DNA from 4 places in the Desulfovibrio sp. SGI.230 genome. Region 4 is predicted to be linked to each of the others. Evidence: predicted binding sites of a transcription regulator. Region 4 holds the regulator's gene; each other region holds the start of a gene.

Region 1 (2,204 bases), on a different contig from region 4:
TGGACGTGGTCAACGTGGTGGCCAACGTGGCCGACAACGTGCTGGCCGGCCGTGTGAAGCCCATCACCTCCGAAGAGTTCATGGCGCTGTGGGAAAAGCGCGCCGAGAACAACATCTTCTTCATCGACGCCCGTCCCGCCAAGGCCGGTCAGGCCGTGCAGGCCGTCCATCCCGAATGGCACTCCATCTCTCTGGAAGAGATGCCCAGCCGGGTCAACGAAGTGCCCAAGGACCGTCCTGTGGCCATCATCTGCAACACCGGTCTGCGCGCCTATGACAGCGTGCTGATCCTGGCCCGCAACGGCATCACCGACGTGGTCAACGCCGCCGGCGGCATGCAGGCCGTGCTCAAGACCGGCGGCAAGATCTAGCTGTTTGTCCTTGTGACCTGTTCAAGGGGCTCCCGTCAGGGGGCCCCTTTTTTCATGGCCTGCCGGCGGGCCCCTGTCCGGCACGGCGGCAGTCGCCCCGGGTACCCGGCCACCCCTAAAGGCCGGGGAACGGCCTCTTCGCCCGCCTCCCTTCCCTGCGCTTTCCCGGTCAGCAGCCTGCCGCAGCAAGGTGCCATGACCGGCAGGGCACCGCCCCTTCCCAAGCCCTGCCGGGAGGACCTTCAAAGCCTTGCGCAGCGCCGTTTTGCGGGCTATAATCACATGACATATTTCATGGTATTTTCCGTTATTGCCTTTTGTCGCCCTTTTTAGTAGGCAGCCTGAAGAGAGACAAAGGCGCCGGTCACGCGTCCTGCGGGGCCGCAGCGGCTCAATATCTTTCTAACTCCTTTGTTTCTCTTGCAAAAATGCTTGCGCATTTTTTTTCACAGCCTGCCCACATTAGACTGTTCAAACAAACAATTTTGTGGTAGGGCTCATCCATTGCGAACAGGCACGGTCCCGGCCGTTTTTTCGGGCTTCTTCCGCCCGGGCCGCTCCGGCCTCATGCCACGGCATGATGCGATGGATCCTCTCTGTTTGCACAAGACCACCGCTTGCCGGTGTGTCCATTCCGGAAAAACATGCGCGCCAAGATAGGCGCGCAAGGAGGAACAGATGGCGAAAATGAAAACCATGGACGGCAATAACGCCACCGCGTATATTGCCTACGCTCTGTCGGACACGGCTGCCATTTACCCCATTACCCCTTCGTCCGTCATGGGCGAAGTCATGGACGAAATGGCTGCCAAGGGTTGCAAGAACCTGATGGGCCAGACCGTGACCGTGCGTGAAATGCAGTCCGAAGCCGGTGCCGCCGGTGCCGTGCACGGTATGCTGGCTGCCGGTTCTCTGACCAGCACCTACACCGCTTCCCAGGGCCTGCTGCTCATGATCCCCAACATGTACAAGATCGCCGGCGAACTGCTGCCCGGCGTCTTCCATGTTTCGGCCCGTGCCCTGGCTTCCCACGCCCTGTCCATCTTCGGTGACCATCAGGACGTCATGGCCTGCCGCCAGACCGGTTTTGCCTTCCTCTGCTCCTCTTCGGTGCAGGAATGCATGGACATGGCCCTGGTCGCCCACCTGTCCGCCCTTGACGCCAGCGTGCCCTTCTGCCACTTCTTCGACGGTTTCCGTACCTCTCACGAAGTGCAGAAGATCGAGACCATCGATTACGAAGACATCCGCAAGCTGGTTCCCTGGGACAAGGTCGAAGAGTTCCGCGCCAATGCCATGAACCCGGAACATCCCCATATCCGCGGCACCGCCCAGAACCCCGACATCTTCTTCCAGAACCGCGAAGCCAGCAACCTGTACTATGACGCCGTGCCCGGCATCGTGCTGGAAAACATGAAGAAAGTGGCCGCCATCACCGGCCGCAAGCATCGCCTGTTCGACTACGTGGGCCATCCCGAAGCCGACCGCGTGATCATCAGCATGGGTTCCTCCTGTGAAGTCATCCAGGAAACCGTCAACTACCTGAACGAACGCGGCCAGCGCGTGGGTCTGGTGAAAGTGCATCTGTTCCGTCCCTTCTCGGCCGAACACCTGCTGCAGGCCATCCCCGCCACCGCCACCACCATCACCGTCCTCGACCGCACCAAGGAACCCGGTTCCCTGGGCGAGCCCCTGTACCAGGACGTGTGCACTGCCTTCATGGAAAAGGGCGAAGCTCCCACCATCGTGGGCGGCCGTTACGGTCTGGGCTCCAAGGACTTCACCCCCGGCATGGCCAAGGCCGTGTTCGACAACATGCTGGGCCTGGCTCCC
Region 2 (2,204 bases), on a different contig from region 4:
CGCGGTTGGGCATACGGGCTTCGGTGCAGCCGGACACGGCGTAGTCCAGGGCTTCTTCGAAGGTGGCACCCTTGGCCACGTACAGGGGCACGACTTCTTCGTCGTTGATCAGTTTGGGGAAGCCGGAGCCGTCCTTGATGGTCTCGGCCACGTCCCACAGGTAGCTTTCAGGCGAGCGGCTGTGGATACGGGCGGCCAGGTCGGGGTAGTGCAGCGGGAATTCGCGCTTGGACTTCAGGATCAGGTGGGTCAGTTCGTTGGTGGCGTCGCGGCCGTCGGGGGTCTGGCCACCCACGGTCACGGCTTCCCAGTGAGCGTAACCTTCGTTGAAGGCGCCGCCGCAGGGAGAGATGTACATGTCGATGAATTCGGCCATGCCCACCCACATGCATTCCAGCAGTTCGATGGCCTTCTTGTTGTCCAGGCTGCCGTTTTCGATGTCCTGCTGGTAGTAGGGGTACAGGTACTGATCCATACGACCGTTGGAGATGGTGGTACCGGTCTTCTGTTCGATACGGGAGAACATCTGCACGAACCACTGGCTCTGGCAGGCTTCCCAGAAGTCGCGGGCGGGTTCGCCGGGCACGCGTTCGGCGTTGGCGGCCATGCGCAGCAGTTCGGCCTTGCGGACGGGATCGTCGGTCTTTTCGGCCACCTTGCGGGCTTCGTCAGCGTGGCGCTTGGCCCACAGCACGATGGCGTCACACACGATCACGACGGCATCCAGGAAGGGCTTCTTTTCGCACATGTCCTTGGCGCTGGCGGGATCGAGGGCGGCCAGCTTTTCCTGGGCTTCGCGCTTGATGTCGTTGAAGCCGCGCTTCAGGATCTTGCCGTAGTCATGCACCCACTGGATGGAGGAACGGAAAGAAGAGGTTTCGTTGACGATGAAGCGGGAGATCAGGCCCTTGGGATCGTCGTAGGTCAGCTTGTGGATTTCCGGAGGCAGAGCGGCGGCCAGAGCTTCGTGGTAGGTCTTGCCCTTCCAGTAAGGAGCGATCTCTTCGATCACGCGCTTGGCGTCTTCAGCGGTGATGGTGGCAGGAGAGGTGGCGCGGGTGGGCAGGTCTTTCACGGCCATGTCCAGGAAGTCGCCGTCCAGTTCGGGGTACAGGATGCCGTAACGGCCGTCGCAGCCGGCGCGGCCCAGCAGCAGCTGGTCGTCCTGCACGTACACGGTGATGTTCTGGGCGATGTGCATCAGAGCCTTGGCCCAGCGCAGCACCAGGGGCTGGCCTTCGGTTTCCTGCATGGACTGGGTGAAGTACAGGGCGCGTTCGATGTCGATGCGGGGCTTCATGCCGTCGAAGCGTTCCAGCATGCGGAACACGCGCTCGTGGGTGGCGCGGAAACGGTCGACCTTGCCTTCGATCTTATCGAGCAGGCGCTGTTCCTGGGGGGATCTGCATTCGCAAACGGTCTGAGACATATCTGTTCTCCTCTTGAAAGGGTGTTTGACATATTTCGCGACGAATCGCTTGCGAAATAAATAGCAATGCCTGTGCCATTTTGGTAACATATTGATTTTTTAATATATTTTTTTTAGCCCCCCAGCAAATATATCAAAATGATGCAATTTTGCGTCTAAAAATTTTTTTCACAGCCTTTTCAGAGGCCGATGATGCCAAAATGCATCATTTTCATGACACTGAAAGCAGCATCAAATGCAGCATTCTGGCTGTGAAGGCTTGACTGTCAGATAGATCAAAAAAAAATTCTTCCCGAATTTCCCCCCGCCCAAAATGATGCATTTTTGCACCAAAAATGTAATAACAGTTATCATAATATCTCCATAAACCCCTAAAATGACTGGCGCTTGTTGAAAAAAAAATTTTGCTCGTTTAGATTCGGAGGTGAAGAAGCATTCTTGCATTTGAGAAATTATGCACAAGACATCCGTCTTGTGTCCCCATAAACCATGTGAGGTGTGGCATGCGTAAACTTACTGTTCTGGCTCTGGCTCTGGCCATGGTTCTCGGCTTCAGCGTCGCCGCCAATGCGGAACGTCCGCTGGTCCTGCGTCTTGGTCATCCCATGGCTCCCGGCAACAACGTCACCGTGGGTTATGAAAAGTTCAAGCAGCTGGTGGAAGAAAAAAGCCATCGCAAGATCCGTATCCAGCTGTTCCCCAACTGCCAGCTGGGCAGTGACCGTGTAACCACCGAAGCCGCCCAGGCCGGTACGCTGGACCTTTCCTCCAGCTC
Region 3 (2,204 bases), on a different contig from region 4:
AGGCCTGGGCGAACCAGTGGGACTGCACGGCTTCATGGAAGGTGCGGGCGGGATGTTCGGGCACCCATTCGCAGCGTTCGGCGATCTCCAGCAGTTCCTGCTTGCGGACAGGATCTTTTTCCGCCACGGCCTTTTCACGGGCCAGGGCAGCATGGCGGTGGGCAAAGACCACCACCGCGTCGCAGACCAGGGCCACGGCTTCCAGGAAGGGGCGCTTGTACAGCTGGTCAGCGGGGTTCTCGGGGTCCAGGGCCTCCAGGCGGCGCATGGCGTCGGCCTTCACGCCCGCAAAGCCCAGCTTCAGCACTTTGTCGAAGTCCAGCACCCACTGCAGGCTGGAACGCAGCGAGGAAGACTCGGAAACGATGTAGCGGGGCGAGAGGCCCTCGGCATCGGAATAGGCATTGTGGCGGCAGAATTCCGGCATGTTCTGGAACAGGGCGTGATGGTAGGTCTTGCCCTTCCAGTAGGAACCGATTTCGCCGAGGAGAACGGGGATGTTTTCCTTGTCGATGCGGATCGGCGGGTTCTCGCGCGTGGCGAAGTCAGCCAGGACACCTTCATAGAAGTCGCCGTCCAGTTCGGGATAGACGATGCCGTAGCGCCCCTTGTCGGTGCCCAGACGGCCCACGATGAGCTGGGTATCTTCGATATAGACGGGCATCTTCTGGGCCACGTTCATCAGGGCCTTGGCCCAGCGCAGGGTCAGGTGCTGGCCTTCCGTCTGCTTCATGGATTCGGTGAAATAGCGGGCGCGCTCGATGTCGACATAGGGCGGAGTGCAGTCAAAGGACTCCAGCATGTCGATGACGCGGGGGTTGTCCTTGCGGAACCGGTTGGGCTTGCCTTCGGCAGCTTCGCGGATCCACGCTTCTTGCTGACTTTCACAGCAGCAGCAATTCATCATGACACATCTCCTTGCATAGAAGTGAAATTTGTCCCACTTAATGCACAGGACATGCCAAATATAAAAAAACGAGAGTTTTTAGCCTGTTATATTTTGGTCTGCTTGTTGCTTGTGAAGAAAGGAGCACATGCGGGCGGCGCGGAAAGGCCGTGAGGACATGCTGATATGTCCAAATACAGGACATGTGCTTTCTTTGTGGACAATGTCCGGTGTTTGTGGTGTCCTGTTTCAGGTCATATAAACCGGTCGTCAACCTTGAGCGAGGTCTTTGTGGGGAAAACTATCGATTATCGTGATGCGGCGTACTGGAAGGATATCGTCAAGGCAAAGCAGGCATTCCTGGCAGGGGATCAGGCTGCGGCGGAAGGCCGGGTGCGTCCTCTTGTCCTGGAGTCGTGGAAACGCTGCCTTCCTTTTCTGGGGACGAAACTGGCCAAAAAAAGGACATGCCTCGAGCAGAGCGCCCTGACCCATGTCATGCAGCAGAACAGGGAACTGCTGGCCTGTGCCATCCCCGTCATCGAATACCTGAACACCATTTTGGGCAGTTCCTCCACCGTCGTCCTGCTCACCAGCGGCGACGGGGTGCTGCTGCACAAGCATGTGGGGACGAAGAGCCGCGCGGCGGCGGCCCTGCTTTCCCTGGGGATGCTGATGGGGGAAGAATACGAGGGGACCACCAGCACGGCCTTGTGCCTGCGCGAACAGAGTGTGGTGGAGCTGTTCGGAGCAGAGCATCTCATCCGGGAGGAAGAAGACCTGTGCTGCATCTCGGCGCCCATCTTTGGCGGCAAGCGGCGCATGCTGGGGGTGCTGACCATCGCCCTGCCGCTGGAGCTCTATCATCTGCATACCTCGGGCATGGTCCTGATGGCTGCCAAGGACATCAGTGACCAGCACCATCTGCATGACCTGCTGAGCGACCAGGAGGCCATCCTGGAACAGGTGGACACCGGGATCGTCGTCCTGGACAAGAACGGGGGGATCAAGGCCGCCAACTGCACCGGCCGGAGCATGCTCCACATCTCGCCGCCGCCTGCGCCCCTGGGCAACATCAATGATGTGCTGGGGAGCGCCGAGTCCCTGCTGATGATGATCCAGTCCCGCAAGAACATCCGGGACAGGGAGTGCTTTTTCAACCTGACGGACGGCGGATCGCTGCAATGCATGCTGTCCGCAGCGCCCATCCCCAACGACAAGGGCATGGTCCTCTTCCTCCATGAGGCCAGCAAGGCGCAGCGGCTTGCCGCCCACAGCGTGGGGGCCAAGGCGATCTATACGTTCTCCAGCATCATCG
Region 4 (2,204 bases):
ATGGATTCCAGCTGCATCAGGGCTTCGTCCAGATGCAGGGGCTTGGGCGCAAAGCGCTCGGTGCCCACCACGGCGGGTTCTTCATCGGGATCGGCTTCCAGGTTGTAGGTGAAGACGTCCACGCTGGCGTTGCGGGCCTGACGGCGCTGTTCCTTGACGCGCGAGACGTGCTTCTTGATCTGGGCCTCGACCTTGTCCACCACAAGGTCGATGGCGGCGTACATGTCGGAAGACTGCTCGGAAGCACTCAGGTGCAGCCCCTCGCCGGCGATGGTCACTTCACAGCGATGCCGGAACTTGTCCACAGTAAGCACAACACCGACTTCCAGTCCGGAAGCCTTGCCAAAAAAGCGTCCCATCTTCTCCATGCGGCGACGGGCATACTTCTTCAGATGATCGGAGGCCTCGAAGTTCTTGAAAGTGAAAGCAATGTTCATAGAACCTCCCGTGGTGCAGGAATCAGAAATGTTCCTTGCGCTTTGAGGATGAGGGGATGTTCAGCGCCGTGCGGTACTTGGCCACCGTGCGCCGTGCGATATTGACCTTCAACTGTTCCTTGAGCAACTCGCCGAGCCGCTCGTCGCTCAGGGGCGATTTGGGATCTTCGCCAGCGATGAACTTTTTGATCAGAGCCTTGACGCTCTCTGAGCCTACCTGACTTCCATCGTCCAGTTCAAGCCCGCTGTTGAAGAAAAATTTCAGTTCGAAGATGCCGTGCGGCGTCGCCACATACTTGTTGGTGGTGATGCGGCTGACCGTGGATTCATGCATCCCGATATCGTCGGCGATATCCTTGAGGATGAGCGGCGCGAGCTTGGTGACGCCGTCACGGAAAAAGGGCTGCTGATGTTTGACGATGCTCTCCACCACTTTATACAGCGTCCGCTGCCGCTGGTACAGACTGCGGATGAGCCAGGATGCGGAACGCACCTTTTCCGAAACGTAGTCCTTCTCTTTTTCATTACAGGAGGGAACGCCATCACGCAACATGCTGGAGAGCTGCAGATGCGGCAAACCATCTTCATTGAGCAGGATGACGAATTCGTCACCGACGCTGTACACGAAGACGTCAGGGCTTACATAGGTGGGCTCGCTGCCGTCGAAGCTGGCACCGGGCAGGGGCTCCAGGGACTGGATGATGTCCAGGTACTCGCGCAGGCCTTCCATATCCAGCTTGAACTTGCGCAGCAGGGGCTTGTAGCGGTGGGCTTCCAGATCTTCCAGATGCGACTGCACCAGTTCCAGCAGGATGGGGTCACGGTCGTAGCGCAGGCTCTTCAGCTGCACCAGCAGACATTCGCGGGCATCCCGGGCCGCCACGCCCACCGGGTCGAAAAGCTGTACGCGCTCCAGCACGGTCTGCACGGCCTCCGGCGTGGTGGACGCCATCTCGGCGATCTCTTCCACGCTGGCCCGCAGATAGCCCGACGAGCCCAGATTGCCGATGATGATCTCGCCGATCTCCTTCTGCTCGTCCGTCAGGGTAGAAAGATGCAGCTGCCAGAGCAGATGGCCTTCCAGCGTGGGCTTGGCCGAGTAACGGGCCTCCAGGGGAGAGATCTCTTCCGCGATCTCCAGTTCCCGCCCCTGCGAGGTGCGCGGCGTGCTGGCGAATTCGCCGAGATATTCCTCCCAGTCGGCATTGCGGGAAAGGTCTTCGTCATAGACTTCGTCCTGGGGCTTCTCGTGCCGCGGCTCCTCCTGATCCTGCGGAGCCACGGGCTCATTGGCCGGGGCCTCTTCCAGGAAGGGGTTCTCCAGCAATTCCTGCTGGACGGTCTCCAGAAGTTCGACACGAGAAAGCTGCAACAGCTTGATGGCCTGCTGCAGCTGGGGGGTCATGACCAGCTGCTGCGACAATTTGAGTTGTTGACGAAGTTCCAATGCCATGGGGTGCTATCCTGTCAGTAAAAATTTTCTACGTTTCAAATACCATGCCACATGCTGCACCAATAGGCAAGGGAGGCTGGACCGGGAGCACAAAAAAGGGAATATTTCAAGTCATTGCATAAAAAAAGGACGCCCCGCGCCAGCGGAGCGTCCTGAACGGCTTTTCTTGCACAAAAGCCCTATTTCTTGTGGTTGTTCTTGGCGGCCTTGATGAATTCGCGGAACAGGGGATGCGCCGCCATGGGACGGGACTTGAACTCGGGATGGAACTGGCAGCCCAGGAACCAGGGATGGTCGGGCAGTTCCACGATCTC

The links. The regulator sigma-54, encoded in region 4, starts transcription at its own class of promoters, with help from an activator protein. The targets are predictions, from matches to a motif close to CTGGCACGGNNNNTGCTT.
Region 1: nifJ (pyruvate:ferredoxin (flavodoxin) oxidoreductase) is a predicted target of sigma-54. The motif match lies at 883-900, and genes of this name have one in related genera.
Region 2: hpsG ((2S)-3-sulfopropanediol dehydratase) is a predicted target of sigma-54. The motif match lies at 1,491-1,508, and genes of this name have one in related genera.
Region 3: hpsG ((2S)-3-sulfopropanediol dehydratase) is a predicted target of sigma-54. The motif match lies at 948-965, and genes of this name have one in related genera.

The regions. Positions count from the first base shown of each region.
Region 1 covers NZ_JBNPKS010000016.1:42,116-44,319, reverse strand. Annotated here, with positions in the region: gene ACQRAG_RS10735 (FAD-dependent oxidoreductase) at 1-371, shown strand, start outside; gene nifJ (pyruvate:ferredoxin (flavodoxin) oxidoreductase) at 1,050-2,204, shown strand, end outside.
Region 2 covers NZ_JBNPKS010000021.1:20,928-23,131, reverse strand. Annotated here, with positions in the region: gene hpsG ((2S)-3-sulfopropanediol dehydratase) at 1-1,429, opposite strand, end outside; gene ACQRAG_RS11545 (TRAP transporter substrate-binding protein) at 1,933-2,204, shown strand, end outside.
Region 3 covers NZ_JBNPKS010000002.1:148,659-150,862, reverse strand. Annotated here, with positions in the region: gene hpsG ((2S)-3-sulfopropanediol dehydratase) at 1-907, opposite strand, end outside; gene ACQRAG_RS02690 (sigma-54-dependent Fis family transcriptional regulator) at 1,178-2,204, shown strand, end outside.
Region 4 covers NZ_JBNPKS010000004.1:168,809-171,012, forward strand. Annotated here, with positions in the region: gene hpf (ribosome hibernation-promoting factor, HPF/YfiA family) at 1-437, opposite strand, end outside; gene rpoN (RNA polymerase factor sigma-54) at 460-1,890, opposite strand; gene ACQRAG_RS05940 (CTP synthase) at 2,070-2,204, opposite strand, start outside.